Regions from separate parts of the Pseudomonas sp. MS01C9 genome, predicted to be linked through region 1. Evidence: predicted binding sites of a transcription regulator. Region 1 holds the regulator's gene; each other region holds the start of a gene.
The links. Region 1 encodes FliA, which starts transcription of late flagellar genes. Its sites were predicted from a motif close to CTAAAGTTTNNNNNNNNNNNGCCGNTAA; they were not measured.
Positions count from the first base shown of each region.

Region 2: a site for FliA is predicted at 1,836-1,863, ahead of AC1M7R_RS23340 (methyl-accepting chemotaxis protein). Genes of this name have one in related genera too.
Region 3: a site for FliA is predicted at 2,993-3,020, ahead of AC1M7R_RS12185 (methyl-accepting chemotaxis protein). Genes of this name have one in related genera too.
Region 4: a site for FliA is predicted at 1,396-1,423, ahead of AC1M7R_RS05000 (flagellar protein MotY). Genes of this name have one in related genera too.

Region 1 is NZ_CM177073.1:4,189,339-4,194,953, forward strand. It holds gene flhF (flagellar biosynthesis GTPase FlhF) at 1-350, shown strand, start outside; gene fleN (flagellar synthesis regulator FleN) at 465-1,295, shown strand; gene fliA (RNA polymerase sigma factor FliA) at 1,292-2,035, shown strand; gene AC1M7R_RS19110 (chemotaxis response regulator CheY) at 2,202-2,573, shown strand; gene AC1M7R_RS19115 (protein phosphatase CheZ) at 2,592-3,380, shown strand; gene AC1M7R_RS19120 (chemotaxis protein CheA) at 3,639-5,615, shown strand, end outside.
Region 2 is NZ_CM177073.1:5,140,407-5,146,021, reverse strand. It holds gene AC1M7R_RS23360 (LysR substrate-binding domain-containing protein) at 1-71, shown strand, start outside; gene AC1M7R_RS23355 (MmcQ/YjbR family DNA-binding protein) at 68-421, shown strand; gene AC1M7R_RS23350 (DUF1294 domain-containing protein) at 423-851, opposite strand; gene AC1M7R_RS23345 (undecaprenyl-diphosphate phosphatase) at 878-1,708, opposite strand; gene AC1M7R_RS23340 (methyl-accepting chemotaxis protein) at 1,948-3,582, shown strand; gene pnuC (nicotinamide riboside transporter PnuC) at 3,758-4,321, shown strand; gene AC1M7R_RS23330 (AAA family ATPase) at 4,318-4,842, shown strand; gene fapA (functional amyloid chaperone FapA) at 5,209-5,615, shown strand, end outside.
Region 3 is NZ_CM177073.1:2,636,491-2,642,105, forward strand. It holds gene AC1M7R_RS12170 (TonB-dependent siderophore receptor) at 1-1,311, opposite strand, end outside; gene AC1M7R_RS12175 (FecR domain-containing protein) at 1,397-2,386, opposite strand; gene AC1M7R_RS12180 (sigma-70 family RNA polymerase sigma factor) at 2,376-2,876, opposite strand; gene AC1M7R_RS12185 (methyl-accepting chemotaxis protein) at 3,131-5,011, shown strand; gene AC1M7R_RS12190 (SRPBCC family protein) at 5,185-5,615, opposite strand, start outside.
Region 4 is NZ_CM177073.1:1,059,911-1,065,525, reverse strand. It holds gene rnt (ribonuclease T) at 1-285, opposite strand, end outside; gene pyrC (dihydroorotase) at 282-1,328, opposite strand; gene AC1M7R_RS05000 (flagellar protein MotY) at 1,519-2,514, shown strand; gene AC1M7R_RS04995 (argininosuccinate synthase) at 2,640-3,857, shown strand; partial or broken gene AC1M7R_RS04990 (hypothetical protein) at 4,184-4,457, opposite strand; gene AC1M7R_RS04985 (response regulator transcription factor) at 4,933-5,559, shown strand; gene AC1M7R_RS04980 (PA3496 family putative envelope integrity protein) at 5,615-5,615, opposite strand, start outside.

The DNA.
Region 1 (5,615 bases):
GTCGCGGTATACGGTCAAAAAATTATCTCGTGTTGGCAACCACCAGCCAGAAACAGGTTCTAACGGCCGCTTATCACAGCTACAAACGCTGTGGTCTGGCCGGTTGCATCCTGACCAAGCTGGACGAAACGGCAAGCCTGGGCGAGGTGTTGAGCCTGGCGATCGGTCACGATCTGCCGGTGGCGTACCTGACCGATGGGCCGCGGATCCCGGATGATTTGCATCTGCCGCGTCGTCATCAACTGGTCAGTCGCGCCGTGAGTGTGCAAATGCAGGACGAACCCAGCGAAGAAGCCATGGCTGACATGTTCGCTGATATCTACCACAGCCCTACCAAGCAGGTCGGCTGAGGTAATCATGAATATTTTTTGTACCTACATCGATGGTCTGCCATGCAATGTTCAGTATGAACGCGCAGCCAGTAATGTGGCCTCCGTCTAAGTAAGACAAGGTAAAGAACGAACATGGGCAGCATGCATCCCGTACAGGTGATCGCGGTGACCGGCGGCAAAGGTGGCGTCGGCAAGACTAACGTGTCAGTGAACTTGTCCCTGGCTCTGGCAGAGCTTGGCCGACGGGTCATGCTGCTGGACGCCGACCTGGGCCTGGCGAACGTCGACGTGCTGCTGGGGCTTACCCCCAAGCGCACCCTGGCGGACGTCATCGAAGGTCGCTGCGAATTGCGCGACGTGCTGCTGCAAGGGCCCGGCGGGATTCGCATCGTGCCGGCCGCCTCCGGCACCCAGAGCATGGTTCATCTGACCCCGGCCCAGCACGCCGGCCTGATCCAGGCATTCAGCGACATTGGCGATAACCTCGATGTGCTGGTGATCGATACCGCGGCCGGTATCGGTGACTCGGTCGTCAGTTTCGTACGCGCCGCCCAGGAGGTGTTGCTGGTGGTCTGCGACGAACCGACGTCCATCACCGACGCCTATGCCCTGATCAAGCTACTGAACCGCGACTATGGCATGAACCGCTTCCGCGTCCTGGCCAACATGGCCCAGAGCCCACAGGAGGGACGCAACCTGTTCGCCAAGTTGACCAAGGTCACGGATCGCTTCCTGGACGTTGCGCTTCAATACGTGGGGGCCGTGCCCTACGACGAAAGCGTACGCAAGGCCGTCCAGAAGCAACGTGCCGTCTATGAAGCCTTTCCACGTTCCAAATGCGCGCTGGCGTTCAAGGCGATCGCCCAGAAGGTCGATACCTGGCCACTGCCGGCCAACCCACGCGGGCATCTGGAATTTTTCGTCGAGCGTCTCGTGCAACAAACAGCAGGGCCCGTGTTATGACAGCCAGCGGTTACAACCATCTCTACAAGAAATCGGCACGGGACGCCCAATACGAATTGATCGAGCGTTACGCGCCCCTGGTCAAGCGCATTGCCTATCACTTGCTGGCGCGCCTGCCGGCCAGTGTCCAGGTCGAAGACCTGATCCAGGCAGGCATGATCGGCCTGCTCGAAGTGGCGAACAAATACGACGCCAGCAAGGGGGCCAGTTTCGAGACCTATGCCGGTATCCGCATTCGTGGCGCGATGCTCGATGAGGTCCGCAAGGGCGATTGGGCACCGCGTTCGGTACACCGTAATACCCGCATGGTCAGTGACGCGATTCGCGCCATCGAATCTAAAACCGGACGTGACGCTAAAGATCACGAGGTTGCGGCCGAACTCCAGTTGAGTCTCGACGATTATTACGGGATTTTGAACGATACCCTGGGCAGCCGCCTGTTCAGTTTCGACGACCTGTTGCAGGACGGCGAGCACGAAGGGCTGCATGAGGATGGCGCAAGTGCCTATATGGAGCCGTCGCGTGACCTGGAAGATGAACGCTTCCAGAGTGCGTTGGCGGATGCGATTGCCAATTTGCCGGAGCGTGAGCGACTGGTCTTGGCGCTGTACTACGACGAAGAGCTGAACCTCAAGGAAATCGGTGAGGTCCTGGGGGTCAGCGAATCGCGGGTCAGCCAGTTACACAGCCAGTGCGCGGCCCGTTTGCGGGGGCGTTTGGGGGAGTGGCGAGCGCGCTGACAGCGGGCAGGGGAGCGCAGCGGACGAGGTTGGCGGGGCAAGTTCCCATCAGTCGCCGTACGGTGCGCACCGGACCGTTGTCGAGTGTTGTGCCGGATTGATTGAAATGGCGCGTTCAGGTGCTGGACACGTTTAAGACTGCTTGGAGGTCGAATTGGACAAGAACATGAAAATCCTCATCGTTGACGATTTTTCAACGATGCGGCGGATCATTAAGAACCTGTTGCGTGACCTTGGGTTCACCAACACGGTTGAGGCCGACGATGGCACCACCGCCATCCCGGTCCTCAACAGCGGGAGCATCGACTTTCTGGTGACTGACTGGAACATGCCCGGCATGACCGGTATCGACTTGCTGCGTCATGTACGCGCCGATGAAAAACTCAAGCACCTTCCCGTGCTGATGGTCACCGCCGAAGCCAAGCGCGAGCAGATCATCGAAGCGGCCCAGGCCGGTGTGAACGGCTATGTGGTCAAACCCTTCACGGCCCAGGCGTTGAAAGAGAAGATCGAGAAAATCTTCGAACGCATCGGTTAATGGCGCCACGGGGGAGCTATGGAGCATAACGAATCTTCAATGGGCGATTTCGAATCGACCCTGAAAAAACATGCCCGCGAACTGGTCGATAGCCTTGAAAAAGGCCGCTTCGGCGACGCTGTCCAGATGATCCACGAGCTCAACCAGACCCGGGATCGTGGTCTGTACCAGGAAGTCGGCAAGCTCACCCGTGAACTGCACAGCGCAATCGTCAATTTCCAGATCGACCCGAACATGCCGCAGGCCGAGGAGGTCTCGCAGATCACCGACGCGACCGAGCGCCTGTCCTACGTGGTCAAGCTGACCGAGGCCGCGGCCAACCGCACCATGGACCTGGTGGAAAGCGCTACGCCCCTGGTCAACGGCCTGGGCGACGAAGCCCAGGCCTTGAGCGCCGATTGGGGCCGGTTCATGCGGCGGGAAGTCGGGGCCCAGGAATTCCGGGAGCTGGCTCGCCGTGTCGACGGTTTTCTGACACGCAGCAGCGCCGACAACCGCGCCGTGGCGAACAACCTCAACGACATTCTGCTGGCCCAGGACTATCAGGACCTGACCGGGCAGGTGATCAAGCGCGTGACCCAACTGGTCACCGAAGTCGAAAGCAATCTGCTCAAACTCGTGCTCATGGCCAGTCAGGTGGACCGCTTTGCGGGCATCGAACATGACCGTGCGGCGATGCTCGCTGAAAAAGATCCAAAAAAACATCTCTCCCAGGGTGAAGGTCCGCAAATTCATGCCGATAAAAGAGAAGACGTTGTATCCGGTCAGGACGACGTGGACGATTTGTTGTCCAGCCTTGGATTTTGAGTTTGTAGGTCGTGATAACGGTTAATACCGATCGCGCCGTGCCCCACAAGGCGCAAGACCCAGGCACGAGGAGTGTGGTTTGGTCTTACCAAATGAACGACGAGTAACGACGGATTGCGCCTTGTGGGGCGCACCCCGAGAGGTTGGAGTCCAGAGCGCGCCATGCTGCGTTGCAAGCCTTGCCGGGCACGCTCACGACACCAATGCGATCCGGGATTAACCGTCATCACGACCTACCTGTTTTAGGAGCAGCCATTAATGAGCTTCGGCGCCGATGAAGAGATCCTTCAGGATTTCCTGGTTGAGGCCGGCGAGATTCTAGAGCAACTGTCCGAACAACTGGTCGAGCTGGAAAGCCGGCCTGACGATGCGGATCTGCTCAATGCAATTTTTCGCGGTTTCCACACTGTAAAAGGAGGCGCCGGCTTCCTCCAGCTCAACGAGCTGGTGGAGTGCTGTCACATTGCCGAGAACGTGTTCGACATCCTGCGCAAGGGTGAGCGTCGCGTTGACTCGGAGCTGATGGACGTGGTGCTTGAAGCACTGGATGCGGTCAACAGCATGTTCAGCGAAGTGCGCGAGCGCTCGCCCATTACCCCTGCCACGCCTGAGCTGCTCGCCGCGCTGTCGCGCCTGGCCGAGCCGCAATCGGCCGACGAAGCCGCTCCGGCTGAAGAACCCGCTGTCGAAGAGCCTGTCGCCGAAGAACCGGTGGCGCAAGAGTCGGGCGATATCACCGATAACGAATTCGAACAACTGCTGGACTCCCTGAGCGCCGTCAAGGCTGAAGCCCAGGTCCAGGCCCCGGTAGCGCCAGCGGCGCAAGCCGCCGATGGCACGGCCAGCGACGAAATCACCGATGCCGAGTTCGAGTCGCTGCTCGACCAGCTCCACGGCAAGGGCCAGTTCGCCCCGGATGCCGTCGCCCCGACGCCAACACCTGCGGCCCCCAGCGCGGCAGGCGACAACTCCGACATCACCGACGATGAATTCGAAGCGCTACTCGACCAGTTGCATGGCAAGGGCACGTTCGCCGTTGACGCGCTGGAGTCGGCCATCGCTTCTGCACCGGGCTCGGACAAACCATCCGCCGCGGCGGCCGGCAGCGACCTGATCACTGACCAGGAATTCGAATCGCTGCTCGACGAACTGCACGGCAAAGGCAAGTTCAGCGAAGTCGGTACCGCCACTGCCGCATCGACGGCCGCGCCGGCCGCCAAGGCTGCGCCCAAGCCCGCTGCCAAGGCGCCGGAAAGCAAGGCGCCCCAAGCCAAGGCCGAGACGCCTGCGCCGGCGGCCGCGGCCAAGCCAGCCGCCCCGGCACCTGCTCGCGCAGCCGCTGCCGCGCCAGCGGAAAAACCGACCAGCGAAGCCGAGACAACCGTTCGGGTCGACACCGCGCGCCTGGACGAGATCATGAACATGGTCGGCGAACTGGTGCTGGTGCGTAACCGTCTGGTGCGCCTGGGCCTCAACAGCCAGGACGAAGCCATGTCCAAGGCGGTGTCGAATCTCGACGTGGTCACCGCCGACCTGCAGACCGCGGTCATGAAGACCCGGATGCAGCCGATCAAGAAAGTCTTCGGGCGCTTCCCGCGCCTGGTACGAGACCTGGCTCGCCAGCTCAAGAAAGAAATCAACCTGGAACTGGTGGGTGAAGAAACCGACCTGGACAAGAACCTCGTCGAGGCCTTGGCCGACCCGCTGGTCCACTTGGTGCGCAACGCGGTCGACCACGGCATCGAGTCGCCGGAAGAGCGCGAGGCCGCCGGCAAGGTCCGCAGCGGCAAGGTGATCCTGGCCGCCGAGCAGGAGGGTGATCACATCCTGCTGTCGATCTCCGACGACGGCAAGGGCATGGACCCCGAGATATTGCGGGCCATCGCAGTGAAACGCGGTGTGATGGACAAGGATGCCGCCGACCGCCTCAGCGACACCGAGTGCTACAACCTGATCTTCGCCCCGGGGTTCTCCACCAAGACCGAGATTTCCGACGTATCGGGCCGTGGCGTGGGCATGGACGTGGTGAAAACCAAGATCTCCCAGCTCAACGGTTCGATCAACATTCATTCGGTCAAGGGTTCGGGCTCGAAGATCCTCATCAAGGTGCCGCTGACCCTGGCGATCATGCCGACCCTGATGGTGATGCTGGGCAACCAGGCCTTCGCCTTCCCATTGGTCAACGTCAACGAGATTTTCCACCTCGACCTGTCGAAGACCAACGTGGTGGACGGC
Region 2 (5,615 bases), 950 kb from region 1:
TGCCGGCGGTGCGGGCTTGGATCGACCATCTGGTGGAAGCCTTTGCCCGTTGTGGAGACAGGACGCTATGAGTTTGAGCGAAGAGGACGTCGCCCGCTTCTGCCTGGGCCTGCCCGGCGCCAGGGAAGATTACAAATGGGGCGGCGTGCGGGTGTTCTCCATCGCCGGGAACAAGATGTTCGCCTTGCAGGGATTGCGCGGTGACTCCCTGGCGTTCAAGGTCGACAAGGACCTGTTCCTGGGCCATTGCGATCGACCGGGCATCCACCCGGCCCCCTATCTGGCCCGGGCCCAGTGGATCATCATGCAGACGCCCTACCCGCTGGGCGCCGAAGAACTGCGGGGCCTGCTGCAACGCTCCCATCAACTGGTGGTCAGCAAGCTGCCCAAGCGCACCCAGGTCGGCTTGCTGTTGCCCTGATTCAGAACAGCGCCAGCAGATGGCCGCCCAGGAACAACTGATCGATCCAGAACACCTGATGCAGCACCACGATGAACCAGAACACCACCTGGAACGATACCTTGCGGGTCTTGTGGCGGAACATTTGCTGGGCGAGCAATGCCCCGGGCCAGCCGCCCGCCAGTTCCATGGCGTGCAGGACGTTCTCCGGGGTGCGCCAGGCCTCGGCGCGGGCCTTGCGCTTGTCATTCCAGTAGAGCAGAAACGTCATCAGGCTGACGGCCCCGTAGGCCGCCAGCGGCAGCCACGACGCCTCTTGCAGCCAAAGCAGCAAGGAACCCAGCAGTGGCAAGGCGCACAACAGCGCAAACACGATCCACTTGAGCCGCAGGTTCTGCACGCCACCCGCCGCCTGACGCGTAGCAGGCTTGCGCAGGCCCGGACCGTTCATGGCCGGACCGTTCATGGCCGGCCCTTTCATGGCTGGACTGTCGCCCAATCCACCCAGCCGAATTGCCAGGTCGCCAGGATCAACAGGCCGAACGCGATCCGGTACCAGGCAAACACCGCGTAGCTGTGGCTGGCAATGAACCGCAGCAGCCCCCTGACCGCGATCATGGCGAAGATGAAGGCCGTGATGAAACCGATGGCGAAGACCGGAAAATCCGCCGGAACGAAGAGCTCGCGATACTTGTAGCCCGAGTAGACCGCCGCGCCGACCATGGTCGGCATCGCCAGGAAGAACGAGAACTCTGTCGCGGTCTTGCGCGACAAGCCGAACAGCAAGCCGCCGATGATGGTCGAGGCCGAGCGCGAGGTGCCGGGAATCATGGCCAGGCACTGGGCAAGTCCGACCTTCAGCGCGTCTTTCCAGGAAATATCGTCAACGGTTTCGGCGTGTACTTCATGCTGGCGCCGCTCGGCCCAGAGCATCACCAAACCGCCCAGCACCAGCGCAGTGGCCACCGTGATCGGGTTGAACAGATAGTGGTGGATCAGGTCGGCGAACAGCACGCCCAGCACCACCGCGGGCAGGAAGGCGATCAGCAGGTTCGCGGTGAACCGTCGGGCAGAGGGTTGGGTGGGCAGGCCCAGTACCACGTCGAAGATCTTGCGTCGGAACTCCCAGACCACCGCCAGGATCGCCCCCAGCTGGATGATGATATTGAACGCCATGGATCGTTCGCCACCAAACTGCAGCAAGTCGGCTACCACGATCTGGTGCCCCGTGCTGGAAATCGGCAAAAACTCCGTCAAGCCCTCTACAACGCCAAGAATCAGTGCCTGTAAGGCGGTCCACAAATCCATTCATCCCCCAAAAAAGACCTGGTATGCGCAGGCCTCATCGATATTCAAGTGTCAAGGCAGTGCAAAAGCAGCGGGAGCACGATAACGGCGACCGTTCAAAAAAAACCAATGAAAGATCGACGCCAGGCTCAGGTTTTTCGCCGCGAGGCCGAAATCCTATCAGACAAGCCCTGATAACGCCGCCGCGTTATGGCCCAAGCGCCGCGGACGACAAGAACAAGAAACCGGAGTGACAGCGTATGAATAGTTTGCGCAGTGTATCGATCAGTCGACGCTTGTGGCTCATCCTGGGCGTGGCCATCGTGATGATGTTCATGTTGGGCGCCTTGATGCTCAAACAGATCCACACCGACCTCCATCAGGCAAAGGTGCAGAAAACCCAGCATGTGGTCCAGACCGCCAGTGGCGTGCTGAACTACTACCATGGCCTGGAAACGGCCGGCACGCTGACCCGGGAGGCCGCGCAGAAGCAGGCGCTCAATGCCGTGCGGGGCCTGCGCTATGACCAGAACGACTATTTCTGGATCAACGACCTGACCCCGGTCATGCTCATGCACCCCACCAACCCCAAGCTCGAAGGCCAGAATCTCTCGGCGATCCGCGATCCGAACGGGTTCGCGCTGTTCAACGAAATGGTGTCCATCGCCAAGACCAAGGGCGCCGGCATGGTGAACTACCTGTGGCCGAAACCGGGCGCGGAGGCACCGGTGGGCAAGACTTCCTACGTCACCCTGTTCCAGCCCTGGGGCTGGATCATCGGTTCGGGCGTGTACGTGGATGACGTACAGGCCGAATTCCTCGCCCAATTGATCAAGGCTTCGGTGATCGGCCTGGTGATCGCGCTGATCATGGGCCTGCTGTTGGCGCTGATCGTGCGCAGCATCGTGCGGCCGTTGCAGGAGACAGTCCACGCCATGGCGAATATCGCCAGCGGCGAAAGCGACCTGACCCGGACCCTGGACACCCACGGGCAGGACGAAGTCACCCAGCTGGCCCGGCACTTCAACGCCTTCACCGCCAAGCTGCGGCAGGTGGTGAGCCAATTGCAGGCCTCCGCCGGTGCCCTGGGGCAATCGTCCAATGAACTGGGCAACGACGCCGCACAAGCCCAGGAACGCAGCCAACAGCAATCGCAACAGATGGAACTGGTCGCCACGGCGATCAACGAAGTGACCTACGGCGTGCAGGACGTGGCCAAGAACGCCGAACATGCCGCCAGCGAAATGCGCGACGCCGAATCCCAGGCCCAGCAGGGCCAGGTCAACATCGACGGCAGCCTGCAGCAGATCGACCGTCTCTCCCAGACCATTGACCAGGCCGTGGAAGTGATTCGCACCCTGGCGAGCGAAAGCACCCAGATCGGCAGCGTGCTGGAGGTGATTCGCTCCATTGCCGAACAGACCAACCTGCTGGCCCTCAACGCCGCGATCGAGGCCGCTCGCGCCGGGGAACAGGGTCGTGGCTTCGCGGTAGTGGCCGATGAAGTGCGGTTGCTGGCCCAGCGCACGCAAAAGTCCACGGCGGAAATCCAGTCAATGATCGAGCGCCTGCAGAGCCATTCCGAAGCCGCGGTGAAAGTCATCAGCGACAGCAGCCGTGCCTCGCAACTGACCATCGAACAGGCCGGCCTGGCCGGCGCCAGTCTCAACGCCATCGGCCAGGCCCTGCGCAACCTCAACAGCCTCAACGCCTCCATCGCCAGTGCCACCCTGCAACAGGCCCACGTGGTAGAGGACATCAACCAGAACGTGACCCAGGCCGCCGGCCTGTCCCACAGCACCGCCCTGGCGGCGGAACAGTCGAGCCTGGCCAGCGCCCGGCTCAGGGAACTGAGCGAACAATTGAACGGACTGCTCAAACAGTTCCGCGTCTGACGACCACCAGGGCGGGACAACCGCCCGTCCTGGACCTGTGTGGGAGCCAACCTGCTCCCACACAGGTTCTATGCAGTTTCCCCGGAATCGATGCTGGCCCCCACGGATGGAGGTTGGAGCTATCCCCTGCATACCGTTTACAATCCCCGCCCCTTCCACTCCCTGAGGAACCGCCATGTCCGGGCTCGAACTGTTTGCCGCAGTCCTCGGCGTGATCGCTGTCTGGCTGACCGTCAAGCAGAACCCCTGGTGCTGGCCGATCGGCCTGGTCATGGTGTTGCTGTACACCTGGATCTTCTTCGGTGTGAAGCTGTACTCCGATATGTTGCTGCAAGTGGTCTACGCCGTGCTGCAACTTTACGGCTGGTGGCAATGGACGCGTGCCGGGCAGCATCATGACGGCCGGCAGGTGACACGCCTGGGAGGGCCTTCGGTGATGCTCGGGCTGGCCATGGGCGCAGCCGCAAGCCTGATGCTCGGCGCGGCAATGGCGCACTGGACGGACGCGGCGCAACCCTGGCTCGATGCGGCGCTCACCGGCTTCAGTCTGGTGGCTCAATGGTGGATGGCGCAGAAACGCGTACAATGCTGGCCGTTGTGGATCGTCCTGGACGTGATCTTCGTGGGCCTGTTCATCTACAAGGGCTTGTACCTCACCGCCGGGCTTTATGCCCTGTTCACCCTGCTGGCCGTGCAAGGCTGGCGGGAGTGGCGTGCCGACCCGGCCTTGCGCGCATGAAGGTGGTGGTGCTGACCGGCCCGGAGTCCGCCGGCAAAAGCTGGTTGGCCAAGCAACTGCAGGAACAGTTCGGCGGCTTGCGGGTGGATGAATACGTTCGCCACTTCATGGAACGACACCGGCGCGATACCTGCCTGGCGGACATCCCTGATATCGCCGCCGGACAACTGGCCTGGGAAGACGCGGCACGCGTCCGGCAACCGACCCTGCTGATCCTCGACACCCATCTGTTGAGCAACATCCTCTGGAGCCAGACGCTGTTCGGCGATTGTCCGCACTGGCTCGAACCCGCCCTGCTGGCGCGCCACTACGACCTGCACTTGCTGCTGAGCCCCGAGCAGGTCGACTGGACCGGTGACGGCCTGCGCTGCCAACCCGACCTGAAGGAACGCATGGCGTTCTTCGAAGCCATCGAGCAGTGGCTGGTCCGTCACCACCGTCCTTACCAGGTGATCGAAGGTGACTGGACGCAACGTCGGGACCAGGTCTTCGCTGCCGTGGCTCGACTACTGCGTACCTGAACGCCGGATCGTCCCTGAACCCGCGCCACCCTTTACAACCGGGCCTATTCCCATCGTTGTGTTTCATCGATGCAACACCTGCCTGGCGCCAAACACGGATCCAAGGCTGTTTCATCATTTTGCCATCGCGACTGTCAATTTTTCGGACACTGCCGCCAGACACTGGATCCAGAGCCAGCGGACCGCCTGCCGCCCGTCGGGCTCTGCCGGCCTTGTCTCAGCAATGAAACAGGTTGCGTAGGCGGCCCTCTCGGCTCGCCAACAAGCCATTGAATACAAAGGTTTTTCAGAAACCGGCACAACTACTGCTCCGCCCCCTTCGCAGCGCTGGACCAAGGCCAGCCCACCGAAGAAGGAATCGATGCCGTGGGGACTTTCAAGAGACGCTTGACCTGCCTGTTGCTGATCGGCTGCGCCACCAGCGCAACCCTCAGCCTGCCGGTACAAGCCGAAGGAAATGGCGTCATTGTGCTCGACCGTGACGTGCAGCCCATCCACATAGGTCGCAACGGCGGCAAAGACCCCTACCCGACCACTGTCAACGCCAACCCCTCCGATCGAATCCATCAGGCTACGACCAGTACCGAATTGAGCGACGGCGACTTCGCCAGCGTCGCCAGCGGCTCGTCGATCCGCAACACGGTCAATACCAATACCGGCGTGCAGGGCCTGAACGTCGTGACCAACCCCAATGGCATGCCCGGCATGAGTGCCGGCCACGGGGGCGGTAGCGGTGGTGCGATTTCCGGCACCATCAACCGCTCGCTGAGTTC
Region 3 (5,615 bases), 1.6 Mb from region 1:
GTCGTTCTTGACCTCCGAATCCAGGTAGCGGAAGTTCTGCCGGGCGGTGAAGACATCATTGAAACGGTGCTCGAACTGGTAGCCGAACGATTGCTGGTCACGCTCATAGCGATCGACCCCCGGTTCGCCCTCGAAGAAGTTCTCGGAAATCCGTCGGCCGTTGCGCTGGTGCAGGGTACCGTCGGCCGGCATGCCGCCATGGTAGCCGCCGTCGGGGTCATGTTGCAGGTAGGCCTGGAGGGTCAGCGAGGTGTCTTCGGTGAAGTCGATGCTCACGGTGGGCGCGAGGGCGAAGCGCTTTTCCTTGTTATGGTCGAACTGGGTGTCGGACGTGTCCGCCAGGCCGATCAGGCGATAGGCGATGCGCTTGTCGTCGTCCACCGGGCCGGTGAAGTCGAAGCCCATGCCGCGCTGGCCCTGGGTGCCGACCGTCGCCTGGATCTGGTGATAGGCCTCGTACAAGGGCTTCTTGCTGGTGAGCGCCACCAGTCCGCCAGGAGAACTGCGACCGTAGAGCACCGAGGACGGTCCCTTGAGGATATCGACCCGCTCCAGGAAATACGGATCGATCTGGATCGAACTGTAGGTGCCGCTGTCGCCCATGGACTTGAGGCCGTCGAGGTAGATGTTGTCCACCGAGCCATCGTTGAAGCCGCGCATCGCCACGTAGTCGTAGCGGTGGGTGGCGCCGTAGGGGTTGGTCAATACGCCTGGGGTATAACGCATGGCCTGTGACACGGTCTGTGCACCCTGGTCGTCCATCTGCTCGCGGGTGACCACCGATACGCTTTGGGAGGTTTCCCGCAGGGCGGTACTGGTCTTGGTGGCGACCTGGCTGTGGGTGGCGTTGTAGCCCTCCATGCTGCCCAGGGCATTACCCAGGGCAAAGCCCTTGATATCGGTGGTGGGCAGCGCCAAGGTGCTGACCTCGGCCTCGGTCTGCAGGACATAACTGCTGCCGTCCTGGCTGACGGCAACCAGTCCTGAACCGCTGAGCAGATGGCTCAGGGCCTGGTCTGCCGAATATTCGCCTTGCAGGCCAGGGGACTGCACGCCACGGGTCTGCTCCGGGGTACTGGCCAGGGTGATGCCCGCCTGGCGCGCGAACTGGTTCAACACATCGCTGAGGGGGCCGGCGGGAATGTTGTAGCTCTGGCGGCTGGTGCTGACGCTGTCGGCGGCGACCGCCAGCATCGGCGCGACGCCGGCACTCAGCGCCGTGGTCAGTAGCGCGGCGCGGATGGCCTGGCGCAGCAGGCCGGTGTCCGAGGAGCCGCCAAAGAGGGTCTTGAAGTGTACGCGCTCAGTCATTTACAGGTTTCCGTTGGAGTCGCTGAAGGCAGAAAAGCGTTGCTTACCTTCCTAGCCGGACAGCCGCCCAAAACCCGCCAAAAAATCAGGCAGGGCGTTCCACCGTGACCCACCAGCGGGTCCGATAACGTATCTGCACCCCGAGCGTGCGAGGCAGGACGGCCAGCAGCCTGTCGGTGTCCTCCAGGCGGAAGACGCCGGACAGCCGCAAGTCGGCGATCGATGCGGCGCATGTGAGGTAGCCCCGGCGGTAGCGTCCTACTTCGTTGAGAAAGTCCTCCAGGCGCATGTTGCGGGTGACGATCAATCCATCCGCCCATGCACCAGCGTCCATGTCCAGCGGCGGTGCCACGGTCGCCGTGGAGGCGGAAACGAGATAGTGCTGCCCGGCATTCACCTGGATCGGCGCGCCATCGCTGCCAGTGTGGGAACGGATCACCACCCGGCCACTGCTGACACTCAGGCGCGTGCAATCGCTGTCCTGGCGCACGATGAAGCGTCCCTCCTGGCCTTCGAACAATCCCTGTCGGCTTCGTACCAGCAACGGTCGCGCCGGATCGCGCCCGCAGGTGACCATGATTTCACCGCGGGCCAGGGTGATCAGGCGTTGCTGCGAGGTGTAATCCAGATCGGCGGCGCTGTGGGTGTTGAGTTCGAGCCGTGTTCCGTCCGGCAACTGGAAGCCTCGGCGTTCGCCGGTGGCGGTTGCGAAATCGGCGGTCCATGGCTGCCCGCCCAGGTCTTTGCCCAACCACGCGGCGCAGCCCACCAGTGCCACGCCAGAAAGCAGTTTCAAGGCCTGCCTGCGGTCGAGTCGCCGGGCGCTGTTCTCCAGGGTTTCGAGGGCGATGTGGGCGCCGGGCACGGCTCGCAGGTTCGAGGTCAGTTCGCTGTGCAGCGATTGCACCCGCTGCCAGGCCAGTTCGTGTTCGGGATGGACAGCGCGCCAGACCTCGCACTGTTGACGCAGGCTCGGATGAGCGGCGTGGTTGCGCAGGCGCAGCACCCAATTGATCGCTTGCCTGACCACTTGCTGCGAGGGTCCGTTGCGGCGGCCCATGGGGTCAGTGGTCATAGCGCAACACGTAGCAGTGATACAGCGCATCGGCGACATAACGTTCCACCGAGCGCAGGGAAATGCCCATGTGTTCGGCGATCTGCTTGTAGGTCAGGCCTTCGCATTGGGCCAGCAGGAAGGCCCGGCGCACCTTTGGCTTCAGGCCTTCGAGCATCCTGGCGATGGCCTCCAGCAGTTCCAGGATCAGGGCCTGGGCTTCGGCGCCAGGGACTTCGGCTTCCGGCAGATGGGCTATTGTTTCGAGGTATGCCCGCTCGATCTCTTCCCGCCGCCAGTGGTCGATGACCAGGCCTTGGGCAATGGTACGCAAAAAGGCACGCGGGGCCTTGAGTTCCAGGCGCTCGGTGCGCTGCAGCAGGCGCACGAACGTATCCTGGGCCAGGTCCGCCGCATCCGCGGCGTTGCCGAGCCGATTGCGCAACCAGGTATGAAGCCAGCCGTGATGGTTGATGTAGAGCGCCTGCACTGCAAACTCGGGAGATGACATGAACGCGACGCCCTGGGTGTCACAAATGATAATAGGTCGCATTGTCATCAGCGTCCGGAGAATTTGCAACCACCGTTCGACTGTCGCGGCCTTCCGTCGCCCAGTTTTTTAAAGTCCTAATTTTTTTCCCGAACTTGCCGACAGAGGAATATGCGTGCACCAAAATGGAGCGGGGTTCCCTCCCGCCCGCGCTGTCACATGGAATGTTGCAACCCGGAATGCACCCCCACTCTCTGCAGAAGAAGTCCTCATCGATGAATCTAAAGTTCAGCCATAAGATCCTGCTGGCCGCCTCTGGTGTAGTAGTGTTGGCTTTCGCCCTGTTCACCCTCTACAACGATTATCTGCAGCGCAACACCATCGGCCGCAGTCTCGAATCGTCCATCGAGCAATCCGGCGAGTTGACGGCCAGCAGCGTCCAGAACTGGATGAGCGGCCGGGTGCTGGTGCTGGAAAACCTGGCGCAGAACATCGCCCATCAAGGCGTCAGTGCCGACCTGCCGGGGCTTGTGGACCAGCCGGCGCTGACCTCCAATTTCCAGTTCACCTACGTGGGCCAGGCCAACGGTGTGTTCACCCAGCGCCCCGACGCGAAGATGCCCGACGGCTACGACCCGCGCCAGCGTCCCTGGTACAAACAGGCGGTCGCCGCCGACCGCACCATGCTGACCCCGCCCTATATGGCCGCGGTCGGCGGCCTGGTGGTCACCATTGCCCTGCCGGTGAAACGCAACGGCGAGCTGCTGGGCGTGGTGGGCGGTGACCTGAGCCTGGAAACCCTGGTGAGAATCATCAACTCGGTGGATTTCGGCGGCATCGGGCATGCCTTCCTGGTCAGCGGCGACGGTCAGGTCATCGTCAGTCCGGACAAGGACCAGGTGATGAAGAACCTCAAGGACATCTACCCCGGCACGCCGGTGCGCATCGAGAAAGGCATCCAGGAAGTGGAACTGAACGGACAGGACCGGATCCTCTCGTTCACACAGGTGGCGGGCCTGCCGAATGCGCAGTGGTACATCGGCCTGTCGATCGATGAGGACAAGGCCTATGCACCGCTGAGCCAGTTCCGTACCTCGGCGCTGATTGCGATGTTCGTCGCGGTGGCGGCCATTGCGCTGCTGCTGAGCCTGTTGATCCAGGTGCTGATGCGCCCGCTCACCACCATGGGACGCGCCATGCAGGACATCGCCCAGGGCGAAGGCGACCTGACCCGGCGCCTGGTGGTGCAGAGCAAGGACGAGTTCGGTGAGCTGGGCAGCTCGTTCAACCAGTTCGTGGAACGTATCCACGCCTCGATCGCTGAAGTCTCCTCCGCTACCCGGCAGGTGCACGACTTGTCGCAGCGGGTGATGACTTCGTCCAACGCGTCGATCATAGGTTCGGATGAGCAGAGTGCCCGCACCAACAGCGTGGCGGCGGCCATCAATCAGTTGGGGGCCGCGACCCAGGAAATCGCTCGCAACGCCGCCGATGCCTCGCAGCATGCCAGCGGTGCCAGCGAACAGGCTGAAGACGGCCGCCAGGTGGTGGAAAAAACCATCCAGGCGATGTCCGAACTGTCGGAGAAAATCAGCCTCTCCTGCACCCAGATCGAAACGCTGAACGCCAGCACCGACAACATCGGGCACATCCTGGATGTGATCAAGGGCATCTCCCAGCAGACCAACCTGCTGGCCCTGAACGCCGCCATCGAAGCAGCCCGTGCCGGCGAAGCCGGGCGCGGTTTCGCGGTGGTGGCCGATGAGGTGCGCAACCTGGCGCACCGCACCCAGGAGTCGGCGGAAGAGATCCACAAGATGATCACCTCCCTGCAGGTGGGTTCCCGTGAAGCGGTGACCACGATGAACGCCAGCCAGGCATCCAGCGCTGAAAGCGTGGAGGTCGCCAACCAGGCCGGCCTGCGGCTGGTCAGCGTGACGCAGCGCATCGGCGAAATCGACGGCATGAACCAGTCGGTCGCCGCCGCGACCGAAGAGCAGAGCGCCGTGGTGGAAACTCTCAACATGGACGTCAGCCAGATCAACCTGCTGAACCAGCAAAGCGTGGCCAATCTCAATGAGACCCTCAAGGATTGCGATGCCTTGTCCCAGCAGGCCAACCGCCTGAAGCAACTGGTGGACAGCTTCAAGATCTGACCCAGTCGCCGGGCCACCGCCATCGCGAGCAAGCTCGCACCCCAAGGGGATTGGCGGTGAGCCTGGATCTTGAGCTCGCTGCGACTCAATGCGAAAGCTTGCTCGCGATGACGTCGGTACAGCGGGCATCACCGCCGACTGCATCACCACCTTCGCGAGCAAGGGGCTGGTGCTTACGTGAACATTCCCTGCACATTGCCCATCGCCTCATCGGCGAAGCCCTGCAGGAAGTCCCTGAAGCCCGAGGGCGAATGGGCGTCGGTGTGGTCGGCGATGATGGTCCAGGTGGCGCGACAGCGCTTCGGCGCCAAGGGCTCGACCTGCATCGATGCCCACAGGTTATCGATGCCCAGGGTGTTGTAGACCAGTGTCCAGGTCATGTGCATGGCCTGATCGTCGCGGCTGTTGAGCTGCTCCACCACCAGGTTCTGCCCATCGGCGAAGAATTTCTTGCGCAGGGACCTCACGCCCTCGCCGGTCATTTCGATGCGCGCAAGCGCCGGGATGAATCGGTTGAAGCCACCGAAATCACCCACCAGTTCCCAGACGCGGGCCGCATCGTCGGCGACCTCCACCGAGGTTTCGACGTGGCAGGCCCGGGGGT
Region 4 (5,615 bases), 3.0 Mb from region 1:
GAGCTTGATCCCGGTGAACTCCAGGGCCGCCGCTTCGATGTTGGCGCCTTCGAACGGTTCGACACGGAAGAAATAGGTGTGGTCAGGGAACACGAACCCTTTTTCGTCCATGCCGATGGTGGTCGCGGCGATTTCCAGCAGCGCATCGGTGGCGGAGTTGAAACCGCCGGTCTCTACGTCAACGACGACAGGCAGATAGCCCCGGAACCGTGCAGCCATGGGGTGACGGATGCCGCCAGAACCACCGTTGCCGTCCAGTTCGTCGTCGAAATGCTCTTCACTCACGGTGTTTCCTCCAGCAGGCGCCAGCGCAGTTTTTCACCGGCGCGCAGCGGGATGACAGTCTGCTCGCCGAAGGGCAGGCTGGCGGGGGCGGTCCACTCGTCGCGGACCAGCGTAATACGATCGGTGTTCACCGGCAGGCCATAGAACCGAGGGCCGTGGAGGCTGGCGAAGCCTTCGAGCCTGTCCAGCGCATTACGCTGTTCGAACGCCTCGGCATATATTTCGATGGCGGCGTAGGCCGTGTAGCAGCCGGCGCAACCGCAAGCGGCTTCCTTGGCGTGACGGGCGTGGGGCGCCGAATCCGTGCCGAGGAAAAACTTGGCGCTGCCACTGGTGGCGGCGTCGAGCAAGGCCTCCTGGTGGGTGTTGCGCTTGAGGATCGGCAGGCAATAGAAATGCGGCCGGATCCCGCCTACCAGCATGTGGTTGCGGTTGTACAACAGGTGATGCGCCGTGATGGTGGCGCCGACGTTGGCCGGCGCTTCCTTGACGAATTGCACGGCATCGGCGGTGGTAATGTGCTCGAACACCACCTTGAGAGTCGGGAAGCGCTCCACGACGCGGCGCATATGCTCGTCGATGAAGATTTTCTCGCGATCGAACACGTCGACATCACCGCGGGTGACTTCTCCGTGGATCAGCAACGGCATCCCGACTTCGGCCATGGCCTCCAGCACCGGGAAGATCCTGTCGATGCTGGTGACGCCGGAATCCGAGTTCGTCGTGGCGCCAGCCGGGTACAACTTGGCGGCATGGACGAAGCCGCTGGCCTTGGCGTCGCGGATTTCCTCGGGCTGGGTACGGTCGGTGAGGTAAAGCACCATCAGCGGTTCGAAGCGGCTGCCGGCCGGCCGCGCGGCCAGGATGCGCTGGCGATAACCATCGGCCTCGGCGGCGTTGCGTACAGGCGGAACCAGGTTGGGCATGATGATTGCGCGCCCGAAGGTACGCGCCACATCGGCGACGGTATGGGTCAACACAGCACCATCGCGAAGATGAATATGCCAGTCGTCGGGACGCAGCAGGGTCAGGCGGTCGGACATTGAGGGGCTTCCAGGCGGGTCAAACTCTGGGGAATGCTACCGGAAAAGACTGTTGCAGGCATCCGCTATCAAGTTTTGCCGCAAGTTACCGATAGCCCCTTCAGGTATGTCCCTGATCCGGGACAATGCCCCGGACCGGCGTCACGCCTCGGCGTGTATCGATTTTTGTATAAAGCCAGTGGAGCCTCCCGTGCGCCAGCGTTATCTAGCCTTGCTCAGTGTGTTTGCCAGCCTTCCCGCCATGGCGCTCACTTTCCAGACCCGTCTGGAGAGCATTGAGTGGACGGTCGAAGGCGACAAGTTCGAGTGTCGGCTGAGCCAGCCGATCACCGATTTCGGCAGTGGCGAGTTCGTGCGACGCGCGGGTGAGCAGGCGACGTTCCGGCTCAAGGCCTATAACCCGATGCTCGGCGGTGGCTCCGCGACCTTGCTGGCCGCCGCGGCGCCGTGGCAGCCGGGACGAGGCGATATCAACCTGGGTTCGGTCAGGCTCGGCAGTGGCGATGTGCTGTTCAACAGCTCCCAGGTCCAGGCGGGCCGTTTGATCAGCGGGTTGATGGAGGGGCGCAGCCCGGTGGTGCGACGCAATACCGAGGATGGCCGGGTCTCGGAGGTGCGACTGCTGCCCGTGCGCTTCAGCAAGGCCTTCAACGACTATCAAGGCTGCGTGGCGAAGCTGCTGCCCAAGAACTTCGAGCAGATCAAGCAGACCCAGATTGCCTTCCCTGGGGAAGGGATCGAACTCGACGCCCGGGCCAAGGCCCAGTTGCAAGTGATGCTCGACTTCATCAAGGCTGACCCGAGCGTCAATCACGTCGAGCTGGATGGCCATTCCGATAACAGCGGCAACCGTTTGACCAACCGTGAACTGTCCCGTCGCCGGGCATTGGCGGTCATGGACTTCTTCAAGGCCAATGGTTTCCAGGAGTCGCAGATCACCTTGCGTTTCCATGGCGAGCGTTATCCCCTGGTGGCGAACACCAACGCGGCCAACCGGGCCAGGAACCGTCGGGTGGTGGTGCAGTTGTCGCGTGTCGAGCCCACCGAAGCACCGGCACCGGCACCGCAACCGGCAACCCCGCCGTCACCACCCGCCGCGGCTCCGGCCAGGGCGCCTGCGCCCGCTCCGGCACCTGCCTCGGCTCCAGGCAAGCCTGTGGCGACCACGGCGGCGCGGACATCCTGAAGGGCTGATCGTCGCGCGCTCGACATAATCTGTCGCTTCGTCGTCATAAGCTGTCGCGCCTCTGTAAATTATCCGCGCCGGACGTTAGACTTCACGGCTTTCCGTACAACCCGTGGAGTGATGGCATGGCGGACGTAAACAAGGTCGTTCTGGCGTATTCCGGCGGCCTGGACACTTCGGTGATCCTCAAGTGGCTGCAGGACACTTATAACTGCGAAGTGGTGACCTTCACCGCTGACCTGGGGCAGGGCGAAGAAGTCGAACCTGCACGCGCCAAGGCTCAGGCCATGGGCGTCAAAGAGATCTACATCGATGACCTGCGCGAAGAGTTTGTCCGCGACTTCGTGTTCCCGATGTTCCGCGCCAATACCGTCTACGAAGGCGAGTACCTGCTGGGTACCTCCATTGCTCGTCCGCTGATTGCCAAGCGCCTGATCGAAATCGCCAACGAAACCGGTGCCGACGCCATTTCCCACGGCGCCACCGGCAAAGGCAACGACCAGGTACGTTTCGAACTGGGTGCCTATGCCCTCAAGCCTGGCGTGAAAGTCATCGCCCCATGGCGCGAGTGGGACTTGCTGTCCCGTGAAAAACTGATGGACTACGCCGAGAAGCACGGGATTCCGATCGAGCGCCACGGCAAGAAGAAATCCCCGTATTCGATGGATGCCAACCTGCTGCACATCTCCTATGAGGGCGGCGTGCTGGAAGACACCTGGACCGAACACGAAGAAGACATGTGGCGCTGGACCGTTTCCCCGGAAAAGGCACCCGATACCCCGCAGTATCTGGAACTGACCTATCGCAACGGTGACATCGTCGCGCTGGACGGCGTGGAAATGAGCCCGGCCACTGTGCTGGCGACCTTGAACCGTATCGGTGGCGCACACGGTATCGGTCGTCTCGATATCGTCGAGAACCGCTACGTGGGCATGAAGTCCCGTGGTTGCTACGAAACCCCGGGCGGCACCATCATGCTGCGTGCTCACCGGGCGATCGAATCGATTACCCTGGACCGCGAAGTGGCTCATCTTAAGGACGAGCTGATGGCCAAGTATGCCAGCCTGATCTACACCGGCTACTGGTGGAGCCCGGAGCGTCTGATGCTGCAGCAGATGATCGACGCTTCCCAGGTCAACGTGAACGGTGTCGTACGCTTGAAGCTGTACAAGGGCAATGTGATCGTCACCGGGCGCAAGTCTGACGACTCGCTGTTCGATGCCAATATCGCGACGTTCGAAGAAGACGGTGGTGCCTACAACCAGGCCGACGCGGCCGGCTTCATCAAGCTCAACGCCCTGCGCATGCGCATTGCGGCGAACAAGGGTCGCAAGCTGTTCTGATCCCGATCAAAAAAAGAGGCCTGCCATGTGCAGGCCTTTTTTTTTGCCCATATCTTGCTGGTTGCTCGCGTTCTCGTCGCGGTACGGTCCTCGTGTCGCTTACCCATCCGGCCCATCCAGGGGGACCTGCGCCTCATCGCGGCTGTAAATGATATACACAGTGATTTCACCGGGCCTTGCGGCCCGCTTGGGACCTTTGGATCGAGTGACCTCGCACAGAGGCTCCGGGAGTCCGGACACGAAAAGGACCCCTCGTCGTGGAGCGGGCCCTTCCCGATGCAGATGTATCAGCCAACCCCTGACCTTGCGAGGGCGATGCAATACGCGTTTATGTCTACGGGTTGCGTCATCCATGGTCTTGACGAAGTGCTTGTTCTTGCGAAAGTCCGAGGGAGAGTACAACGAGCGATAGTTGAAGTTGAGCGTCACGAAGAAGAGCAATAGTAGATAGAAGGGGAAGCTGATCAGGAACCACAGGTAATACTCTCGATCCTGGTCATCCAGGAACGGCAATGAAATGGCCGCGGAGGTTTCGGATAAAGTCGCAAATATGGCAATCAGGGTCATCGGGTTGGTTATTGTCTTCAGAGGTTTGTTCATGGTGGATGCTCATATGTTGTTCGGGCTCGATAATGAATGTTGAGTGAAGTTTTATTGGGTTTGAAGTTCATGTGGGAGTGACTGGAAGACCTGTGTCTGATGTATTTTCTGGATTAACTTTGGCTGGTCTTCTTATATAAATCCAGGCGTCTTGATGCGCAATGCGCGCTGTTTTATTGGCAAATAATTCAGTTACTTTTTATGAGCGGAAGGCTTCAATTCCTGTGTGGCGACGTGCTTTTAACAAGTAAAAGCCGTGCTGTTCATGGGGTTGCTACGCTGTCAGAAAAGCGTTCTGCTCTTGCTGGACAAATTCATGGCACATTATTTCCAGGCTAATTTGTAGGAATTTTCTGTATTGCTTGTAGGTTGCGTCTTTCGGTGTGAGCGGTCAGGGGGGGCAGCATGCCAAGGTAGAAATGACTAGGCTATTGTGCGTGCTCTAAAAATTCGAACAGCGAAGTTGGATTTGCCCATGAATAAAGTGCTGATCGTGGATGATCATCCCGTCATTCGTCTTGCTGTACGTTTGCTGATGGAGCGTCATGGATATGAAGTTGTTGCCGAAACGGATAATGGCGTCGATGCGTTACAACTTGCCCGGGAACTGTCACCGGATATCGTTATCTTGGATATCGGTATTCCGAAACTGGATGGGTTGGAGGTTATCGCGCGACTGACCTCCAACCCATCGCCATTGAAAGTGCTGGTATTGACCTCCCAATCGCCGGGGCATTTTTCCATGCGTTGCATGCAGACGGGCGCCGCCGGTTACGTGTGCAAGCAACAGGACCTTACCGAATTATTGAGTGCGATAAAGGCGGTATTGTCCGGCTACAGTTATTTTCCCAACCAGGCATTGCATACGGTTCGCTCGAGTCTTGGCAATGCCAGCGAGTCGGACATGGTGGACCGCCTGTCAGGACGGGAAATGATGGTGCTGCAGCAACTGGCGCGTGGAAAAACCAATAAGGAAATTGCAGATGGAATGTTCTTGAGCAACAAGACCGTCAGTACCTACAAGACCCGGTTGTTGCTCAAGCTCAATGCCCGTTCGCTGGTCGATCTGATCGAGCTGGCGCAACGTAACGGGTTGGTGTGAGGCAGGCGGTGACGCGTACTCAGTAAAAAGCCTCCATCAGGGAGGCTTTTACGTGT